DNA from 3 places in the Acinetobacter sp. S40 genome. Region 2 is predicted to be linked to each of the others. Evidence: predicted binding sites of a transcription regulator. Region 2 holds the regulator's gene; each other region holds the start of a gene.
The links. Region 2 encodes PhoB, which activates phosphate uptake and scavenging genes when phosphate is short. Its sites were predicted from a motif close to TGTCATNAANCTGTCATAA; they were not measured.

Region 1 (6,811 bases), on a different contig from region 2:
TTTTTCCTGTAAAGCCCCTATATTTAGACATAGGTCGTTACATTTACACCGATTAAAAAGAGGAAACTCGCATGAATAAGTTTGCTGTTGCACTTTTTACTGGAATGATTACCCTTGCAGGTGTCTCAGTGCATGCTGCAACACCTGAACAAGAGTGCAAAAAACTTCAGGATGATTCTAACCTCATATATGCATCAAAAGGCTTTTGCTTTAAAGATCCAGAAGCTAAAGCCAAATATGGAAATGAAAACTGTCATACCACCAAGCCAAAGTTCTCTGATAAAGAACAGCAGCGTCTTGACCAAATTGAACAGCGTCAGAAAGAATTGAACTGTAAGTAAGAACAAAACATTTTAAGATGTTTGAAGGATACAAATATGGCTTACGATGACCAGAATATTTTTGCCCGCATCATTCGTGGTGAACTTCCTGCAATTAAGTTGTATGAAGATGATCAGGTTCTAGCATTTATGGACATTATGCCGCAAGCAGATGGCCACGCCTTAGTCATTCCTAAAGTACCCGCTGTTAGCTTGCTTGACTTACCACCTGAAGCGGCTGCTTATACGATTCAGGTCGTACAAAAAATAGCTCAGGCAATTGAAAAAGCTTTGGGTATTGAAGGCATTGTGTTGTTGCAATTGTCTGGGGAATCCGCAGGTCAAACCGTTCCACATGTACATTTCCATTTGATTCCAAGCTCGATCCACCAACTGGGTCGTCATGCTGCCCAAATGGGTGATCAGGAAAAAATTAAAGCACTTGCAGAAAAAATCAAAGCCGAACTTTGAATAAAAGTAACGTATATAAAAATGGAGCTTATGCTCCTTTTTTTATATAAAAATAATAAAATCAAATATTAAAATAAATTTCGATCCATCACTTGTCATCAAACTGTCACGTATTTTTCACCCATTTGTAACAAAGTTTAAAGATACTGCTTAGCAAGTTGGTGAGCTTCTGTAACTTTTTGTACATAGGCAAACTTTTAAAAAAATAGTGAATTTAGGCATATGCCACTGAACTTGTGTTTTGGAGAAATCTCAATGAAAAAATTGCTTATCGCTGCTGCAGTATCAACGCTTAGCATAACCGCAGCGCAAGCAGCGCCAACTTTGTACGGTAAACTTAATGTTTCCCTTGACCAAGTTGACAACAGTGATTTTGCAGGAAATGATGTCACTGCACTTAATTCAAATGCTTCACGTATTGGGGTAAAAGGTGAAGAAAAATTAACAGACAAAGTATCTGTTGTATATTTAGCAGAATGGGCAATTTCAACTGATGGTTCAGGTTCAGATACTGACTTGAGTATGCGTAACCGCTTTTTAGGCTTAAAATTCAATAAAATAGGAACTCTAAAAGCAGGTCGTTACGATACTTACTTCAAAACCAATGCTGGTAACAATCAAGATATTTTTAACGATCACACGATTTTGGATATGACCTCTGTACTTCATGGTGAAGAGCGTTCAAATAACGCGATTGGCTTTGAAACAGATAAAGATTTGATTATTCCAGGCCTACAGTTCAACATCATGGCTCAGCAGGGCGAAGACACCAAAACTGATAATACTAGTCTTGGTAAAGAAGGTAAGCGTGACGGATTTGGCGATGGTATCTCAACTTCTTTAACTTATGAAAATAAAGATTATGGTTTGGCTGCTGGTATTGCGGGTAACTTTGGATTAGCAGGTAAATATAACGCCTATAGCCTTTCTGGTATCTATTCAGACGCAATTCGTGTAACAGGTTCTATTGATTTAGCTAAAGCAGGTTTAGATGGTTTAGTATTCGGTGCTTTATGGCAAAACGCTCAGCCTACTGATGACACTGTATCCACTACAAGCGGCACAACCGTGACATCGTATAATGGCTTAGAAGAAGATGCATGGGGCTTAACCGCTGCTTATGCAATTGCATCTACACCTTGGAAAATCAAGGGTGAATATATTGAATCAAATACATCTGTAGATAATCGTTCAGATCGTAAAATTTCTCAATATGGTCTAGGCGTAGATTACAACTTCAACAAACAAGCTCGTTTTTATGGCGTATTAGCTCAACAAAAACGTGACTGGTTATCAAGCGATGATAAGAAAACCGTATTTGGCGTAGGTATGGAATATAACTTCTAATAAGCCATTTCAATTTTAATAAAAGGGCATATTGCCCTTTTATTTTTTACTTATTTTTATAATTTTATATTGCGTTCGGATTTTTAAGTTCCGTCATTGGCCATCTCGGCGTTGTAGTCACTTCAAGACCATCATGCTGTCCAGCTTTTAATCTTTCATAACCTGCAAAAGCAATCATCGCGCCATTGTCTGTACATAAAGCAGGTTCAGCATAATAGACCTGTGCTTTGATTTTTTTCAGAGATATTTCTAATTGCTCACGTAAACGCGTATTAGCACTCACTCCCCCAGCAATTACCAAGCGTTTTAAACCAGTTTGCTTTAAAGCTTTGACTGATTTTTTAACTAAAGTATCGACAATCGCTTCCTGAAAAGATGCAGCAATATCAGCATCACGTTTTTCTTCACCTAATTTTTTAAGTTGGACAGAAACTGCCGTTTTTAAACCGCTAAATGAAAAATCTAACCCCTGATGCAACATTGGTCGCGGAAATTCAAAAGCTTGGGCATTACCGTCTAAAGCTAATCTTGCAATATTTGGACCGCCCGGATAAGGTAAATTCATCATTTTAGCAACTTTATCAAATGCCTCACCGGCCGCATCGTCTATAGATTCACCCAATAATTGGTACTGACCAATACCATAAGCCGCCATAAGCTGGGTATGTCCACCAGACACCAGTAAAGCAACAAAAGGAAACTCGGGTGGCGTTGCAGATAATAATGGTGCAAGCATATGTCCTTCCATATGATGTACACCAATCGCAGGTTTATTCAATGCTAACGCCAATGTACGCCCAAATAAGGCACCTGTCATCAAAGCACCCATTAAACCTGGCCCACGAGTATAGGCCACTGCATCAATCTGTTTCTTATCGATTTGACTTTGAGTTAGTAGCTCATTTAATAATGGAATTAATTTGCGCACATGGTCACGTGAAGCAAGCTCAGGCACTACGCCACCATATTCTGCGTGGAGTTTAATTTGACTGTAAAGTACCTGTCCGCGTAATCCCTGCTCGCTATCATAAATCGCCAAGCCAGTTTCGTCACAAGAGGTTTCCAAGCCCAAAACAATCATTAAAATACCTATTTTTTTACGACTAAAATTCTGCCAGAGCTATTATAGACTTGTGATATCAGTTGTAAATGAGTAAAATACTGACCTTCACTTGTCATCGGGGCAATCCTGCGCTCGATGTTATCCATAATCTAGAGGATTTTACATGCCACAAGTTAAGTTGAAAGAAGGCGAACCAGTTGACGTAGCGATCCGTCGTTTTAAACGTTCATGCGAAAAAGCTGGCGTTTTAGCTGACGTTCGTAAGCGCGAGTTCTACGAAAAACCGACTCAAGAACGTAAGCGTAAAAAAGCTGCTGCTGTTAAGCGTTACCAAAAGAAATTGGCACGCGAATCTGTACGTACTACTCGCCTTTATTAATTAATTTGTGATTGACTGCTGAAAGACTATGACGACTTTAAAAAACCAGATTACTGATGTATTAAAAACACATATGCGTGCCAAAGAAATGGCAACGGTAACGGTAATTCGTAGTTTACAGGCAGCAATTAAGCAAATCGAAGTCGATGAGCGCGTAGAGCTTGACGATTCGCAAGTTCTTGCGGTCATTGAAAAGCAAATTAAACAGCGTAAAGAATCGGTCAAAGCCTTTGAAGGTGCAGGCCGTGATGATTTAGCTAGTAAAGAACAAGCCGAAATTGAGGTACTATCTCAATTTCTACCGGAAGCTATGACCGAGGAAGAGCTTGATTCTCTCATTGAGCAAACGATTGCTGCTCAAGGTGCTACTAGCATGAAAGATATGGGTAAGGTGATGAACTCTCTACGTCCGATCATAGCCGGACGTGCCGATCCTGCACAAGTTTCTTCTAAAATAAAAGCAAAATTAAGCTAATTCTATCTAGCTTAACTCGTCTGTCCTTCGCGAAGAGTATAAGCGACTAGGATTAACTCTAAAAGAACACCTATTTAATTGTCCTTTTCTAATGCATTTACTTATTGTAAATGGCATTGAATATTATATTTCTTCAATATCTGCATTTCTTTTGATGCCAATACTTGATTAATAAAATCTTGTTTAGTCATTTTGGCATATGAAAGTGGTAAGTCTTGTCGATATTGATCATTAACCTGATATAAATCTTGTACATATTGATTCACAATGCCGCAAAACTGTGTTTGTTGCGCAGGTGTAAATTGTGTCTGTTGTGGATTAAGTGAACGCAAAAAATTACGCATATCAGTGTTATAGCTATTTGAAATTTTTTCTACCGAACGTATATAGCGCTCAGGTGGAGCGGCCAAAACGGATTGCCCTAAAATCACCAAACTCAACAATAATGTGATCTTTTTCATAAATATAATCAATATGATATTTCCATATCTAGCTTAATGGTTAAAGTATTTTTTGCAAAGTAAATTTCATGTTGAAATGGAATTTTAAGATAAATTGCTCTACGCTTTATATTAAATTTTTAATAAGCGTTCTGACTGCATTTGTTTTAAGCGACTTTCAATGGTCGCACTCATGGCATTATTACCTTTAGCTAAACGTTGTGCATGTAACATTGATTTTATGGCATTTTCTTCATAGCCAGACCAATATTCGACTTCCGCCCGGTAACGAAGTACATTGACTGTCCTTAAAGGTGATTGTTTATCTACATTAGCTGATTGTTGTAAAAGTCTCCATCCCTCAATATCTTTATTATTGTTATTAATAAATCGTTGCACCAATTTTTGTGCGTCACTACTTTTATTTTGTCGAATTAGGATTTCCGCCAATTTATATGCCAAAGGACGATTTTCTGGCATGGTGCGCTGCGTATTAATAATTGCTTGATAAGCCTCATCTAGTTTATTTTGATTTAAATAAATATCAGCTTGCAATAGGATGGTCAAAGTATTGTCCGAAAACGTTGTCTTAACACCATCAAGCATTTCTTGTGCTTTAGCATAATCACCCTGATTATTATAAAAAGCACTCATCGCTAACTGAGCAGGTTTATTGTTTTGATTAACTTGAGTCTGTAACAGCTGCTCTGTGACCTGATTAGTTTCAACTAAGGTATACCATTTTAAAATCTGAAAATCTGGGTCATATAATTTAGACTTTACTTTAGGGAACTGATTAGCACGTAGACGCGATTCACTCATACGTTCAGATGTTAATGGGTGTGTCATCCAAAAATCGGGCAAATAACTTAACCGACTGGTTGAGCGATTCATGGTTTCAAAAAAATCTGCCATACTCTGTGGATTATAGCCTGCTGCATACATATATTGCATACCGATACGATCAGCTTCACGTTCCTGATTGCGGCTATATGTCAATTGATTATCCATCAAAGCGGCTTGTGTACCTAGCATCACCGCAGCACCCGCATCAGATTTAGTCTGCGCAGCAATGGCGGCCCCAACCAAAATTCCTGCTAGTGCCAATAATCCCTGCCCCTTAAACGCTTCCTGTGAACGGCTATAATGTCGCTGACTGACGTGAGCAATTTCATGCGCCATCACCCCTGCCACCTCATCAATATTGTGGGCAGAAGCAATCAAACCGGAATTTAAGGCAAAAAGTCCACCCGGAACAGCAAACGCATTAATCTGGGGATCATTAATTACCACCATTCCGATTGGCTGGCCCAATTGAGTCTGACTTAATATCTGAGCAAAGACTCGAAAAAACTGATCTTCGAGCCAAGGATCATGCAAAACTGGTAATTGTCTTTGTACTTGGCGATAAACCTTCTCACCAATCATTTTTTCTTTTTGTTGATCAATCAGTCCAATACCACTACCAATTTCAGGAACTTCAACCTGCGTGGTTGTAGATTGGTAGAAATAGTCAGAATGTGCCTGTGCAACACTCGTTACTACACTTAAAATCAAGACAGTTGCCGCCTGTTTCAAATCATGATCTCTCATCAAAAAAATAAGGGATAACTGACCAGAATAATTTAATCAGTGATCCCCAATATAACATTGGAAACAGAAAGGATTTGCAATAAAGTGTTATAACAATTTTAGCCATTTACCAAATATTGTGGGGTTCTGCCTTCAAGTGCATCAACCAAATTTTTATATGCAAGTTTAGCCATTTTTGACCGTGTTTCTGCGGTTGCAGAACCCACATGCGGTAAAGTAACCACGTTAGGTAAATCAAATAACTCAGAAGACTGCAAAGGTTCTTTTTGATAAACATCGAGACCCGCTGCAAAGATTTTTTGTTGTTTCAATGCTTGAATCAGTGCTTGTTCATCCACTACTGAACCACGTGCAATATTGACAAAAACAGCGTTCGACTGCATTTTTTCAAATTGAGCCTGCCCCATCAACGCTTTTGATTCGGTATTTAAATCAACTGCAACCACCACAAAATCAGACTGGCTTAATAGTTCATCCAAACCACAATAACGTGCATTTAAAGGCTGTGCTAATTCTAATTTTTCACGGCGATTATGATAAAGAATATTCATATTAAAGCCATAAAAGCCACGACGTGCGACTGCTGCACCAATATTTCCAAGACCAACGATGCCCAATGTTTTACCAAAAATATCCTGTCCAAATTGAGCAGGGCCTACAGTGCGCTTCCATTCACCTTGCTTGGTCCATTGATCAAGTTCAGGCACTCTCCGCGCAGCACTG
Region 2 (6,811 bases):
GCATAAGATCCAGTACTTTTGCATCATTACCAATTAATAAACGACGCTTATCTTTGCGAACAGCTTCAAGTATCTGACGCGCCGCTTCTTCGGGTGGGCAGCGCAATAATTTATTAAATGCTTTAATCGATTTTTCAGGGTGCATACCCAAGGTTTTTAAACTGTCATTCATTTTTGCAGCATTGGCAATATTGGTACGAATCCCACCTGGATGTACACACAGGGCGCTGACTCCACAATTTTGCATGTCTAGTTCTTGACGCAAAGACTCGGTAAAACCGCGAACTGCAAATTTTGTTGCATTATAAGCCGACTGGGTCGGTTGTGAAATCAAACCAAATAGACTCGAAATGTTGACGATATGGCCATCTTTGGTTTGCTTAATAAATGGTAAAAACTCTTTGGTGCCATAAACCACACCCCAGAAATTAATATTTACAATCCATTCCAGTTCTTCATAACTAGCACCTTCAACCGTAGAGCCTAATGCAACACCCGCATTGTTAAAAATCATGTTCACGAAACCATGATTTTGAACGGTTTGTTCTGCCCAAGTCTTCACCGCATGGCGATCTGACACATCCAGTTTTTGTGTGGTGACACGAATATTATAAGGTTTAAGCAGTTCGACCGTCGCTGCAAGTCCTTGTTCATTGATATCACTCAGTGACAAATGGCATCCTTCTTTTGCCAATAAAAGAGCAAGTTGCTGGCCTATACCTGAGCCTGCTCCCGTAACTGCAGCGACTTTATTTTTAAAATTTTTCATTGCCTGACCTTTTCCCTTAAATAGGTGTACACAAACCCATGCTGATGTACATGATTCAATCACTATATTTTTGACAATACATATTGTCAATACAATCTATCCGATCTAGAGTAAATACTCAAACAAATGACCGACTCGGTTATTTTGGCCAAAACTTGCTAAACTCTCCATAGCCAATGAGGACACCACATATCAATGACTACACACAAATCCGATTTAAATGCAAAACAGAACAAAAAAACAGTCAATAAAGAACGTCAATTTAAAGGCTTGTCTTTGACTGAACGTAAGCATGTACGTCGTGAAAAACTCATTGAGGCAGGAATAGAAACCTACGGAACACAGGGATTTTTTTCGGTCACGGTAAAGGATGTCTGCAATGAAGCCAAACTGACAGAACGGTATTTTTATGAATCTTTTAAAAAAAGCGAAGAATTATTTCAGACCATTTTCTTAAAACTGATCGAAACTTTACAACAAAATGTCATGCAGGGTGTCATGCAGGCCGCACCTGACCCCGTCAATATGATTGATGCGGGGCTCAATTCATTATTACGAACACTCAAAGAAGATCCCCGTTTAGCCCGTATTATTTATATTGATGCCATGCTAGTACAAGAGCTGCATAATCAGGCTACTATTCAGGAAACCATGCTACGTTTTGACCGTATGATTCAGGCTTTTGTCATGCTGATGATGCCGCATTTACAACGTTCAGAGCAGGAAGTTTCTTTGATCGCAACGGGATTAAACGGTTATGTCACCCAAATCGCTATTCGTTGGGTCATGGGGGGATTTAAACAATCCCAAGAAGATGTGCTATTTGCTTGCCGTACGGTATTTTTATCTCTACTACAAACTTTTTCCGAGAAAGAAAAATAAATTAAGTTGACATTAACCTTATTAAAAATTGAGCTTTTGTCATGAATTGATCATCACGGATGCAATTTTTTGTCACAATTCATGCTAAAAAAACACGTTCTGATGAATTCTGCAATGATACTGTCATAATTAATCTTTGTAATAAGCCTGTCATAAATAAAACGGTACGCCGTTCAATAAACTAAATAGGGTAATTGCGTTGTGAAAGATGACTATATTTTAATCGTCGATGACGAACTTCCCATCCGTGAAATGATTCATACCTCACTGGATATGGCAGGCTTTCAATGTTTACAGGCCGAAGATGCCAAACAAGCGCATCAAATGATTGTTGATCAGCGTCCTGCTTTAATTTTACTGGATTGGATGTTACCCGGTGGTGTCAGCGGGGTTGATCTATGTCGTCGCTTAAAACGCGATGAGACATTATCTGAGATTCCTGTCATTATGCTCACCGCGCGTGGCGAAGAAGACCATAAAGTACAAGGTCTGGATGCAGGCGCAGATGACTATATGACCAAACCTTTTTCAACACGTGAATTGGTTTCCCGAATCAAGGCAGTATTACGGCGTGCCAATGCTTTAAATGGTGAAAAAGCCATTGACGCGAATGGACTTATTCTAGATCCTGTTAGCCAACGCGTAAGTTTTGGAAGTAACATTCTAGATATGGGGCCGACTGAATACCGTTTATTGGCTTTCTTCATGACGCATCCTGAACGCGCCTACACTCGTGCCCAACTGCTGGATCAGGTCTGGGGGGGCAATGTTTATATTGAAGATCGTACCATTGATGTACATATTCGTCGTTTACGCAAAGTCTTAGAGCCATTCGGTGTAGATCGATTTGTACAGACTGTACGTGGTACAGGCTATCGTTTTTCAACACGTGCGGATTTAGCAGCAGGTTAAAGCACCTTTTATGTACGAACCCTATCCCGTTCCAGATCTTGCCCGTGAACATAAACGTTTTCGCTACAGCAGTTTATGGACCTTTGCCAAGCAAGATTTAAGATTACTGGCTTTTTTGCTTATTATTGCAGCTTTTGTGGGATTTGGTCTCGACCATTTAGGCATTTGTATCCTCATCGCATTTTTGATTTTCTTTGGCTTACAACTACGCTCGTTGTACATTGTCAATGAGTGGATTTCTAATCGCCCTTACGATACCCCACCTAACCTCAATGGTATCTGGGGAGCTTTACTGTTTAATGTTTATCGTGCCCAACGACAGGAACGTGTGGTTCAAGCTGAAATGGTCGGGCTGATTGATCGTGCCCAATCATCATTAGTCGCTCTAAATGAAGCAGTTGTGCTGGTGGATGATTTACATCAAATTGAATGGTGTAACCCTGCCGCAGAAAAACTCTTGGGAATTAAAATACTGGATCGTAGTACCAATATATTAAGCATACTACGACAACCGAGTTTTATTGAGTATTTTAACTATATTGATCAAGCACCTGATGGCATCAAATTGAAATCATCTGTACTGGATGATCATTATGTTCAAATCAAACTCACTCCTTTTGGAGGTGATAGTGTGCTGTTGGTCGCCTACGATGTCACTCGCATGCACAATCTTGAACAAATGCGTAAAGACTTTGTCGACAATATTTCGCATGAGTTGCGCACTCCCTTAACCGTGTTGAGTGGTTATATTGAAACCTTTACAGATCAAGAGGATTTAAGCCCACGTTGGAAACGCGCATTTGATCAGATGCAATCCCAAACTAAGCGTATGAATGCGCTGGTGAATGACTTACTGTTGCTTTCAAATCTGGAAAATAACAAAAAAATTGCTAAGAATCAGATTATTGAAATGCCAAGCTTGATGAATCAACTGTTTGATGATGCGCAAGCCTATAATGCAGATTACGGACATACGCTAAATCTAGATATTGATAGTCACTGTGATCTGATTGGATCAGATATGGAAATTGCGAGTGCTTTTAGTAACCTGATTACCAATGCGATTAAATACACCCCTAAAGGTGGCATTATTACTATTGGCTGGCATGATGACGGTGAACACGGTTACTTTACCGTTCAGGATAATGGGATCGGTATTGATCCAAGACACTTACCTCGATTAACTGAACGTTTTTATCGAGTAGATAGTGCACGAAGTCGTGCAACTGGTGGAACTGGACTCGGACTTGCGATTGTTAAACATGTACTCATGCAACATGGTGCGTATCTGGATGTTGTCTCCAGAGAAAATGAAGGTTCTTTATTTAAAGCCGTTTTTCCAAAAGAACGCTTATACCAGATGGTTTAAAATCTCGAAACATAACCGTTTATCTACACCTTAAAAAAGTCATGTGTACTTTTTTATCTTAGTTTAAATCTCCATAAATCTATAAATGACCAATTTATTTTTGCACTACTAAGTGCAAAAAAGAGTTGCTTATTTATTTTTTTGCGCTAATATAACCACAAATGCACTCATAAGTGCATTTTAAATTCTTATTTTAGAGGCGCTTCACATGTCCAGTAAACGAGATCTAATTATTCAAGCTGCAAAACAAACCTTTTTAAAACAGGGTTTTGAAGCAACAAGTATGGATGAATTGGCTCTCGTTGCAAATGTTGCCAGACGTACTATTTATAATCAATTTGACAGTAAAGAGGAACTTTTCAATGCTGTCATTATTGATATCTGGAAAAATGTAAAGCCTTATCGGCCAGAACAAAATGATGAAGCTCAACATAACCCTTCTAAAGGACTATTCAATTTGGGAATGGCTATTGCAAATTACTGGTCACCTCCAATTGTACGTTCTTTTCTCAAATTGGTAATTGTCGAGGGAGATCGTTTTCCTGATTTACCTCGTAATTTTTACCGCTTGGGAAAAGAGCCCATGATTCAATCTATTTTTGATTATTTAACTCAAATGAAACACTCCCATTTGTTGAAAATAGATGATATTGGGCTTGCTACACAGCAATTCATCGGCATGATTAATGAACCGCTAATTGGGTTAGGCTTAATTATTTTATCCGATGAACCCGATATGCAACGAAAAGAACATGTTGTTCAAGCAGCCGTTCAATGCTTTATAAATGGTTATCAGCCATAGGCTGATTATTTTTCTTAAAAATTGCACTGCACAGTATAGTGCAATAAATAAAAGGTAAAACTTATGAAAGTTCTATCAAACAATTTATTGAAAAAAACAGCGTGGTCATCAGAAAATCCTGACGACCAGTTTACTGTCGAAAATCCGGCTACTGGTGAAGTCATTGCTATTATTCAAGGGGGCGGTCAGGCCGAAATGGATGCAGCAATCGAAGCCGCAAATGAAGCCTTTGAAACTGACTGGAAACATCGTTCAGCAGAGGAACGTAGCAAGTTACTTTTAAAATGTGCAGACGTACTGGAAGCGCATGCCGATGAAATTGCCCGTATTGAAACATTGGAAAATGGAAAACCTTTTTCTCAAGCCCGTAATTTTGATGTCAATGCGCTGATTGAATTATTCCGCTACTTTGCCAGTTTAGTTGATAAAATTCCAGGCGGGTTTATTGATCATGGTCATTTGTATACGTCTATTATTGTAGAACCTCTTGGTGTTGTAGGAGCGATCATTCCGTTTAACTGGCCACCTATCCATACCGCTGGTAAATTAGCTCCTGCTTTAGCAGTTGGTAATACCGTTGTACTCAAACCTGGTGAACAAACGCCTTTAACGCCCATGTACATTGTTGAACTCCTGCAAACAGTTCTTCCCCCGAATGTGGTTAATGTCGTTCCTGGCACGGGTATAGTTGCAGGTGAAGCACTTTCAAGTCATCCACTTGTAAAAAAAATTAGCTTTACGGGATCAACTCGAGCGGGTAGCGCTATTTTAAAAAGCGCCTCAACCAACATTACACCTACCCTCCTTGAATTAGGCGGTAAAAATGCATTTGTCGTCTTTGATGACGCGGATTTTGAACGGGTTATCCGCGATGCTCTAGAAGGAGGCTATTTTAATCAGGGTGAATCATGTACGGCTTCATCTCGTATGATCGTGCAACGTGGCATTTATCATCGTTTTGTTGAAAAATTAGCGGAAGGCGTGAAGCAACTCAATGTCGGTGATGGAATGCTAAATGAGACCCATGTTGGACCGCTGGTTAGTAAGGCTCATCAACAGCGTGTTCAATCTTATATTGATAAAGGCATTGAAGAAGGGCTTACTATTGCTGCACAAGCCGCATTACCAATAGATGCACATTTAAAAGAAGGTTTTTATATTAAACCCACGTTATTCGTGGATGTTCCGGCATCGAGTGCCTTGTTTAATGAGGAAATTTTTGGACCCGTCGTAACAATTACACCATTTGACACATTTGAAGAGGCTGCAGCTTTAGCCAATCAATCTGAATATGGTCTCGTATGCGGTATTTATACACAAGACATTGAAAAGGGATTACGCCTTTCTCGTCTGGTAGATGTTGGTATGGTACTGATGAATACTTACAATCGACGTGCACATGGTATGCCATTTGGTGGAAATAAACACAGTGGTTTTGGACGGGAACATTGCATCGATACCCTTAAAGAATTTGGACATATGAAAGCGATTCGGTTCCCCTCTGGTTTAAAACCATTAACTAACTGGCAAGCAGTCAATGATATTTTTGGCCCATCTGCATAATCAAATAAAACCAGAGAGTTCTCTCTGGTTTTTCTGCTTTAAAAAATATATAAATTCAGGTTCACATATGACAGCCACAAAGCTAAAACAAAGTTTGGGTATTTTTATATCAATTTACCCACTAACTTTAATGATTCCAAAACTCTGGCACCATAGCATTGCAATTTTATTGCCTCAAATGCCTCCGTTTATTCATCAATTTTTTATTTGTGCAATAATCGTTTTTTGTATGATTTATATTATTATGCCCATAAGAATAACGATCACCCAAAAATATCTAAATCACAAGAAATAAAAATTAATTTTAAGGAATATAAATGCTTTACATATATTTCTAAACGTATGACTAGGTTTATCTCTGAATTTTATTGATTCTCTAAATTTTATAAAAACACTTTATTATTTTTGCTTATTAAATAACTTTTAATGCACTGAAAATTATGACATCCAATGAATAAATCAACGCAGAAAACCATAACATTCATCATCAACCCTAAAAAATTGGACTGCCGAT
Region 3 (6,811 bases), on a different contig from region 2:
ACAATTTAAAGCTCAATGAGACTCAATACAGTACACGTTAATTGAGTTCTTTCGTATTCTTAGCCTGTTGTAAGTATTTTTGCATTTCATCTTCTGGCACCATGCCCCCACCCGTTGCCCACACAACATGAGTGGCATTGGCTAATTGCAATGGGGTGAATTGATGCAATTGTTGATAGGATATTTGCGCGGCCGTATAGTATGCCCCGCCAAATCCCGCCGCAGCGGAAGGTTCGAGTCGAATTTGTTCGGATTGATCTAATTGTGAAATAAAATCGTAGAGACTTTGATCAGAGATAGTGTAGTACCCATCAATCAGGCCTTGCATAGCACGTCCCACAAAACCCGATGCTCGTCCGACTGCGAGGCCGTCTGCGGCAGTTAAATTATCCAGTCCAATATCATTGACACAGATCTGATCGTGTAAACCTGTATAAACGCCAAGTAACATACACGGCGAATGCGTTGGTTCAGCGAAGATACAGTGGACATGTTCACCGAAAGCATGCTTAAGTCCAAAGCTGACACCACCTGGTCCACCACCGACACCGCAAGGTAGATATACAAATAATGGATGCTCTGCATCCACTGCTTGATGGTTCTCGATCAATTGGTGTTTAAGTCTCAAACCTGCGACGGCATATCCTAAAAATAAAGTTTTGGAATTTTCATCATCAATAAAAAAACAGTTGGGATCGGTCTGTGCCAATTTACGCCCCTGCTCAACAGCAACTCCGTAATCACTGGCATATTCGACCACATTGACACCTAAAGACCGTAGCTTATCTTTTTTCCATTGTCCGGCATCCGCAGACATATGTACTGAAACTCTAAACCCTAGTTTAGCACTCATGATACCAATCGAAAGTCCTAGATTGCCTGTTGAACCGACTGCGATCTGATACTTCTGAAAAAACGTTCTGAATTCATCTGAATCAAATTTTCGATAATTTTCTTCTACAGATATTAAGCCAGCATTTAAAGCTAATGTTTCAGCATGAGCAAGCACCTCATATATTCCACCCCGCGCTTTGATCGAACCTGAAATTGGTAAATGACTATCTTTTTTCAACCACCATTGACCTTGTAAAGGAATATTCCACTGTAGTGAAAGTTGTTGCTGTATGCGTGGAATATGTACCAACTCAGACTCAATCATACCCTGCTGATTTTGCGTTTCTGGCAAAACCTGAGCAATAAATGGCGCGAAACGTTGTAATCTACGTTCTGCATCTTCAATATCGGAACGCGCTAAACCTACGGCCTGTAAGCCTTGCTGTAATGAGTTGGTTTCAGATGGAAACCAAAAAACCGGCTGGTACTGTTGTAATATTTGAATCAATGGATCTTGTTGTAATTGAGCTAAATTTAAAGCAGTCATTATGATCAATATCAAAGTAGTTTTCAGCTACAAAATATCAAACATCGTAGAAAATAAAAGGTTTATTTGTAAAAAATTCAGATAAGAAAAAGGCCACTCTCGTGACCTTTTGTTCGCTATATGAAGATTTAATTAGCCAACAAACTGCAAGAACAACCAATATAAACCACCCGATAAACAGATAGTTGCAGGTAAAGTAAATACCCAAGCCGATAAAATCGTTTTGATCGTATTAAAATTTAAACCCGATTTATTGGCAACCATTGTCCCTGCAACCGCACTGTTTAATACATGCGTAGTTGAAACAGGCATCCCCAATCCATCAGCCGCTGCAATGGTACTCATTGCAACCAATTCAGCAGACATACCTTGTCCATAAGTCATGTGATGCTTACCAATACGCTCACCGACTGTGACCACAATACGCTTCCAACCGACCATTGTTCCCAAACCTAAAGCCAGCGCAACTGCAACTTTGACCCACGTTGGAATATATTGCAGGAAAGAATCCAGACTATCACGATATTGTTTAACCACTTTTTGCTGATCTGATGACATAGCAGGTAATGCTTCTGCCTTGTCCAAACGCTTAAAAGTTGTAGTACTTAAGTACATATCATTACGAATATTACCAATCGCATCTTCAGGAATATCTTTTAGACTGCCATAACTACCCACACGTTGACCCAAATGTTCAGTCAAACTAGCTAATGCAGGAACCACGTCAGGCGTTTGCTGTTTGGTCTGAATATATTTAGTCAAAATAATACGCGCTTTTTCATCTTCCACATCAGTATGCTGGGCATAAAGCACGGTTGAAGTCTGTCCAGACAATTGTTCAAAGGTTTGTAATTGCTGCGCGTCCAAACTCTTATTCAATGAATAAGCCATTGGAACCAAACCAATCAACACCAACATGATGAGCCCCATACCTTTTTGGCCATCATTAGAACCGTGGGCAAAACTTACGCCTGTACAGGTGAAAATTAAAATGGCACGAATCAACGGTGGTGGTGGTTTATTACCTTCTGGTGGTTGGAAAAGTTCAAGTTGGCGCTTAAATACTTTTTTTACTAATAGGAATAGAACAGCAGCAAAGGCAAAACCAATCAATGGAGAAAAGAGTAAAGCTTTACCTACTTTAATTACCTGATCCATATCAATGCCGCTGGTACTACCCGTTGCAGCATTAATCAGATGATTCATGATTCCCACACCTAAAATCGAACCGATTAAAGTATGTGAACTCGAAGCAGGAATTCCTAAAAACCAAGTTCCCAAATTCCAGATAATCGCGGCAATCAACAAGGCGAAAACCATGGCAAACCCAGCACCGCTGCTGACGTTCATGATCAGTTCAACAGGTAAGAGCGCAATAATTCCGTAGGCCACTGCACCACTTGCCACCATAACACCAAGAAAATTACAGAAACCCGCCCACATGACCGCAACAGGCGCAGGCAGTGCATTGGTATAAATGACCGTCGCCACAGCATTTGCCGTGTCATGAAACCCATTCACAAACTCAAAGCCCAATGCAATGAAAAGTGCAGTTGCCAGTAAGATCATGGAATATAAACTTAAAGCAGGCACATGTGCCAAATCTGCATTCACCTGAACTGCGATGTAAATCAGAGTTGCAATAATAACCGTAAAAAACACCGGCATAAAAAACTTCGGTGTAGGTACATGTACATTCGTCGATTGAACATGTCCAGCTTCGACATGATTTGAATCCGAAACGGGAGGAAGATTTGAATTCATGTAGACGGTTCGAGGGGATCGTTAAAATCCCCATATTCTTAAATTAAATTATGACAATTATATGACAAATAGGGGTCTAATGAAGTCATTTTTTAGACATTTGACTTCATGAATGGCCATTTTTAGGGTTATTATATGCCAAATTTATTGATTAAATTAATAAAATACAACAACTTGAGTCAAAAAAATAATTATGACATTCAAGTGTAGTATTTTGAAGCAATTATTCTGAAATATGACAGAGTTTCATCTTTCAGCGTACTTTTTTATCGATGTCTTATTCTGAAACATGAATATTGCATTTTGATGAAATCGTCACCCTCTTCATCCTAAATTGTATGAATCCCTTTGGGTCATTTCATTGATCAATCAAACCCACCTATTGCTAGGGATTCTGTTACAATAATGCGCCTTTTAAACTTCGTCTGGGGTTCTTATGTCCACGCTTGCCACCCTGAAATCACTTCTCGCCCAACGTATCTTGATTATTGATGGTGCAATGGGAACCATGATTCAACGCCATAAATTAGAAGAAGAAGATTATCGTGGTGAACGCTTTGCTGATTGGGCTTCTGACCTAAAAGGTAATAACGACTTACTGGTTTTAACACAGCCCCAGATTATTCAAGGTATTCATGAAGCGTATCTGGATGCAGGTGCAGACATTATTGAAACCAATAGCTTTAACGGCACACGTGTTTCCATGTCAGATTATCACATGGAAGACCTTGTTCCAGAGATTAACCGTGAAGCTGCGCGTTTAGCCAAGCAAGCTTGTCAAAAATATTCGACACCTGATAAGCCTCGTTTTGTTGCTGGTGTACTTGGCCCTACCTCTCGGACCTGTTCTATTTCACCTAATGTGAACGATCCAGCATTTCGTAATATTACTTTTGATGAACTAAAAGAAAACTATGTTGAAGCAACGCATGCGCTGATTGAAGGCGGTGCAGATATCCTTTTGATCGAAACCGTGTTTGATACTTTAAACTGTAAAGCTGCAATCTTTGCAGTCAAAGAAGTATTCAAGCAAATTGGACGAGAGCTCCCGTTGATGATTTCGGGCACGATCACTGATGCATCGGGTCGTACTTTAACTGGTCAAACTGCGGAAGCGTTTTGGAATTCAGTGCGTCACGGCGATCTACTTTCCATTGGGTTTAACTGTGCTTTGGGCGCAGATGCAATGCGCCCACACGTGAAAACGATTTCTGATGTTGCTGATACTTTTGTTTCAGCGCACCCGAATGCTGGCTTACCAAATGCTTTTGGTGAATATGATGAAACTCCTGAGCAAACCGCGGCATTTTTAAAAGAGTTTGCCGAAAGTGGTTTAATCAATATTACAGGCGGTTGCTGTGGTACAACACCTGATCATATTCGTGCGATTTATAACGCAGTAAAAGACATCAAGCCACGCCAAATCCCTGAGGCTAAACCCGCTTGCCGTTTAAGTGGTTTAGAACCATTTAATATTTATGATGATTCACTTTTTGTAAATGTTGGCGAACGCACTAACGTGACGGGTTCAAAAAAGTTCCTGCGTTTAATTCGTGAAGAAAATTTTAGTGAAGCCTTAGACGTTGCACAGCAACAGGTTGAAGCAGGCGCGCAAATCATCGACATCAACATGGATGAGGGCATGCTCGATTCGCAAAATGCGATGGTACACTTCCTGAATCTTGTCGCGTCTGAACCGGATATCTCTCGTGTGCCAATCATGATTGACTCTTCAAAATGGGAAATCATTGAGGCAGGCTTGAAGTGTGTACAAGGCAAACCTGTTGTTAACTCGATTTCCCTAAAAGAAGGGTATGACGAATTTGTTGAAAAAGCACGTTTGTGTCGCCAGTATGGGGCTGCAATTATTGTCATGGCTTTTGATGAAGTTGGTCAGGCAGATACAGCTGCACGTAAACGTGAAATTTGTAAACGTTCTTATGACATTTTGGTCAATGAAGTAGGCTACCCTGCTGAAGACATTATTTTTGACCCGAACGTATTTGCAGTCGCAACGGGAATCGAAGAACACAACAATTATGCTGTGGACTTTATTGAAGCCACAGGCTGGATCAAACAAAACTTGCCTCATGCCATGATTTCTGGCGGTGTCTCTAACGTTTCCTTCTCCTTCCGTGGCAATGAACCTGTCCGTGAAGCAATTCACTCGGTATTTCTCTACCATGCCATTAAACAAGGCATGACCATGGGAATCGTCAATGCAGGTCAAATGGCGATTTATGATGATATTCCCAAAGAACTCAAAGAAGCCGTTGAAGATGTGGTTTTAAATCAGAACCAAGGTGAATCTGGTCAAAACGCTACAGAAAAATTGCTTGAAGTAGCGGAGAAATTCCGTGGTCACAGTGGTGCACAGCGTGAAGCTGAAAATCTGGAATGGCGAAATGAGTCAGTTGAAAAACGCCTTGAATACGCGCTTGTGAAAGGGATCACTACGTATATTGATGAAGATACCGAAGAAGCCCGTTTAAAAGCCAAACGTCCACTGGATGTTATTGAAGGTGCATTGATGGATGGTATGAACGTGGTCGGTGACCTGTTCGGCTCAGGTAAAATGTTCTTGCCGCAAGTGGTGAAATCTGCACGTGTGATGAAGCAAGCTGTGGCTTGGTTAAACCCCTACATCGAAGCTGAAAAAACAGGTAGCCAATCTAAAGGTAAAGTGTTGATGGCGACCGTAAAAGGCGATGTACACGATATTGGTAAAAATATCGTCGGCGTGGTTTTAGGCTGTAATGGCTACGATATTGTTGATCTTGGAGTGATGGTACCTGCGGAAAAAATTCTGCAAACTGCCATTGATGAAAAATGTGACATCATTGGTTTGTCTGGTTTGATCACCCCATCTTTGGATGAAATGGTCTTTGTTGCCAAAGAAATGCAACGAAAAGGTTTCAATATCCCTTTATTGATTGGTGGTGCAACCACATCGAAAGCACATACCGCAGTGAAGATTGATCCACAATATCAAAATGATGCCGTGATTTATGTTGCCGATGCTTCGCGTGCGGTCGGTGTTGCAACTACCCTGCTCTCGAAAGAAATGCGTGGTAATTTTATTGCAGAACATAGAGCAGAATATGCCAAAATTCGTGAACGCTTAGCCAACAAGCAACCGAAAGCAGCTAAACTCAGTTATGCTGAATCGATTGCAAATGGTTTCAAAGTTGATGAAAACTACGTGCCACCAAAACCCAATGCGTTAGGTACACACGTTATTAAAAATTATCCGCTTGAAACTTTAGTGCCATATTTTGACTGGACACCTTTCTTTATTTCTTGGAGTTTGGCAGGTAAGTTCCCTAAAATTTTGAAAGATGAAGTAGTGGGTGAAGCAGCCACTGATTTATACAATCAAGCACAAGCCATGCTTAAAGACATTATTGAGAATCATCGTTTTGATGCACGTGCGGTGTTTGGTTTATATCCAGCTCAACGTACGGGTGCAGATAGCGTCAGCGTTTTTGATGAAAATGGTCAAAATGTCACGCATACGTTTGAGCATGTTCGTCAGCAATCTGACAAAGTCACAGGTAAGCCAAATCTATCTTTAGCCGACTTCATTAGCCCATCAAAAGACAATACCGATTATCTGGGTGGTTTCACTGTCTCAATTTTCGGTGCAGAAGAATTGGCGAATGACTA

Region 1: IAE19_RS03600 (porin) is a predicted target of PhoB. The motif match lies at 885-903, and genes of this name have one in related genera.
Region 3: IAE19_RS08180 (inorganic phosphate transporter) is a predicted target of PhoB. The motif match lies at 3,194-3,212, and genes of this name have one in related genera.

Annotation. Positions count from the first base shown of each region.
Region 1 covers NZ_JACVTU010000002.1:197,117-203,927, forward strand. Annotated here, with positions in the region: gene IAE19_RS03590 (YARHG domain-containing protein) at 72-341, shown strand; gene IAE19_RS03595 (HIT family protein) at 378-791, shown strand; gene IAE19_RS03600 (porin) at 1,047-2,138, shown strand; gene tsaD (tRNA (adenosine(37)-N6)-threonylcarbamoyltransferase complex transferase subunit TsaD) at 2,203-3,219, opposite strand; gene rpsU (30S ribosomal protein S21) at 3,365-3,580, shown strand; gene IAE19_RS03615 (GatB/YqeY domain-containing protein) at 3,609-4,055, shown strand; gene IAE19_RS03620 (hypothetical protein) at 4,157-4,516, opposite strand; gene IAE19_RS03625 (M48 family metalloprotease) at 4,628-6,088, opposite strand; gene IAE19_RS03630 (2-hydroxyacid dehydrogenase) at 6,187-6,811, opposite strand, start outside.
Region 2 covers NZ_JACVTU010000001.1:85,564-92,374, reverse strand. Annotated here, with positions in the region: gene IAE19_RS00435 (SDR family NAD(P)-dependent oxidoreductase) at 1-769, opposite strand, end outside; gene IAE19_RS00430 (TetR/AcrR family transcriptional regulator) at 965-1,651, shown strand; gene phoB (phosphate regulon transcriptional regulator PhoB) at 1,853-2,563, shown strand; gene phoR (phosphate regulon sensor histidine kinase PhoR) at 2,574-3,932, shown strand; gene IAE19_RS00415 (TetR/AcrR family transcriptional regulator) at 4,141-4,734, shown strand; gene IAE19_RS00410 (aldehyde dehydrogenase family protein) at 4,798-6,297, shown strand.
Region 3 covers NZ_JACVTU010000004.1:191,369-198,179, forward strand. Annotated here, with positions in the region: gene IAE19_RS08170 (DUF1090 family protein) at 1-1, shown strand, start outside; gene IAE19_RS08175 (D-serine ammonia-lyase) at 38-1,381, opposite strand; gene IAE19_RS08180 (inorganic phosphate transporter) at 1,514-3,145, opposite strand; gene metH (methionine synthase) at 3,582-6,811, shown strand, end outside.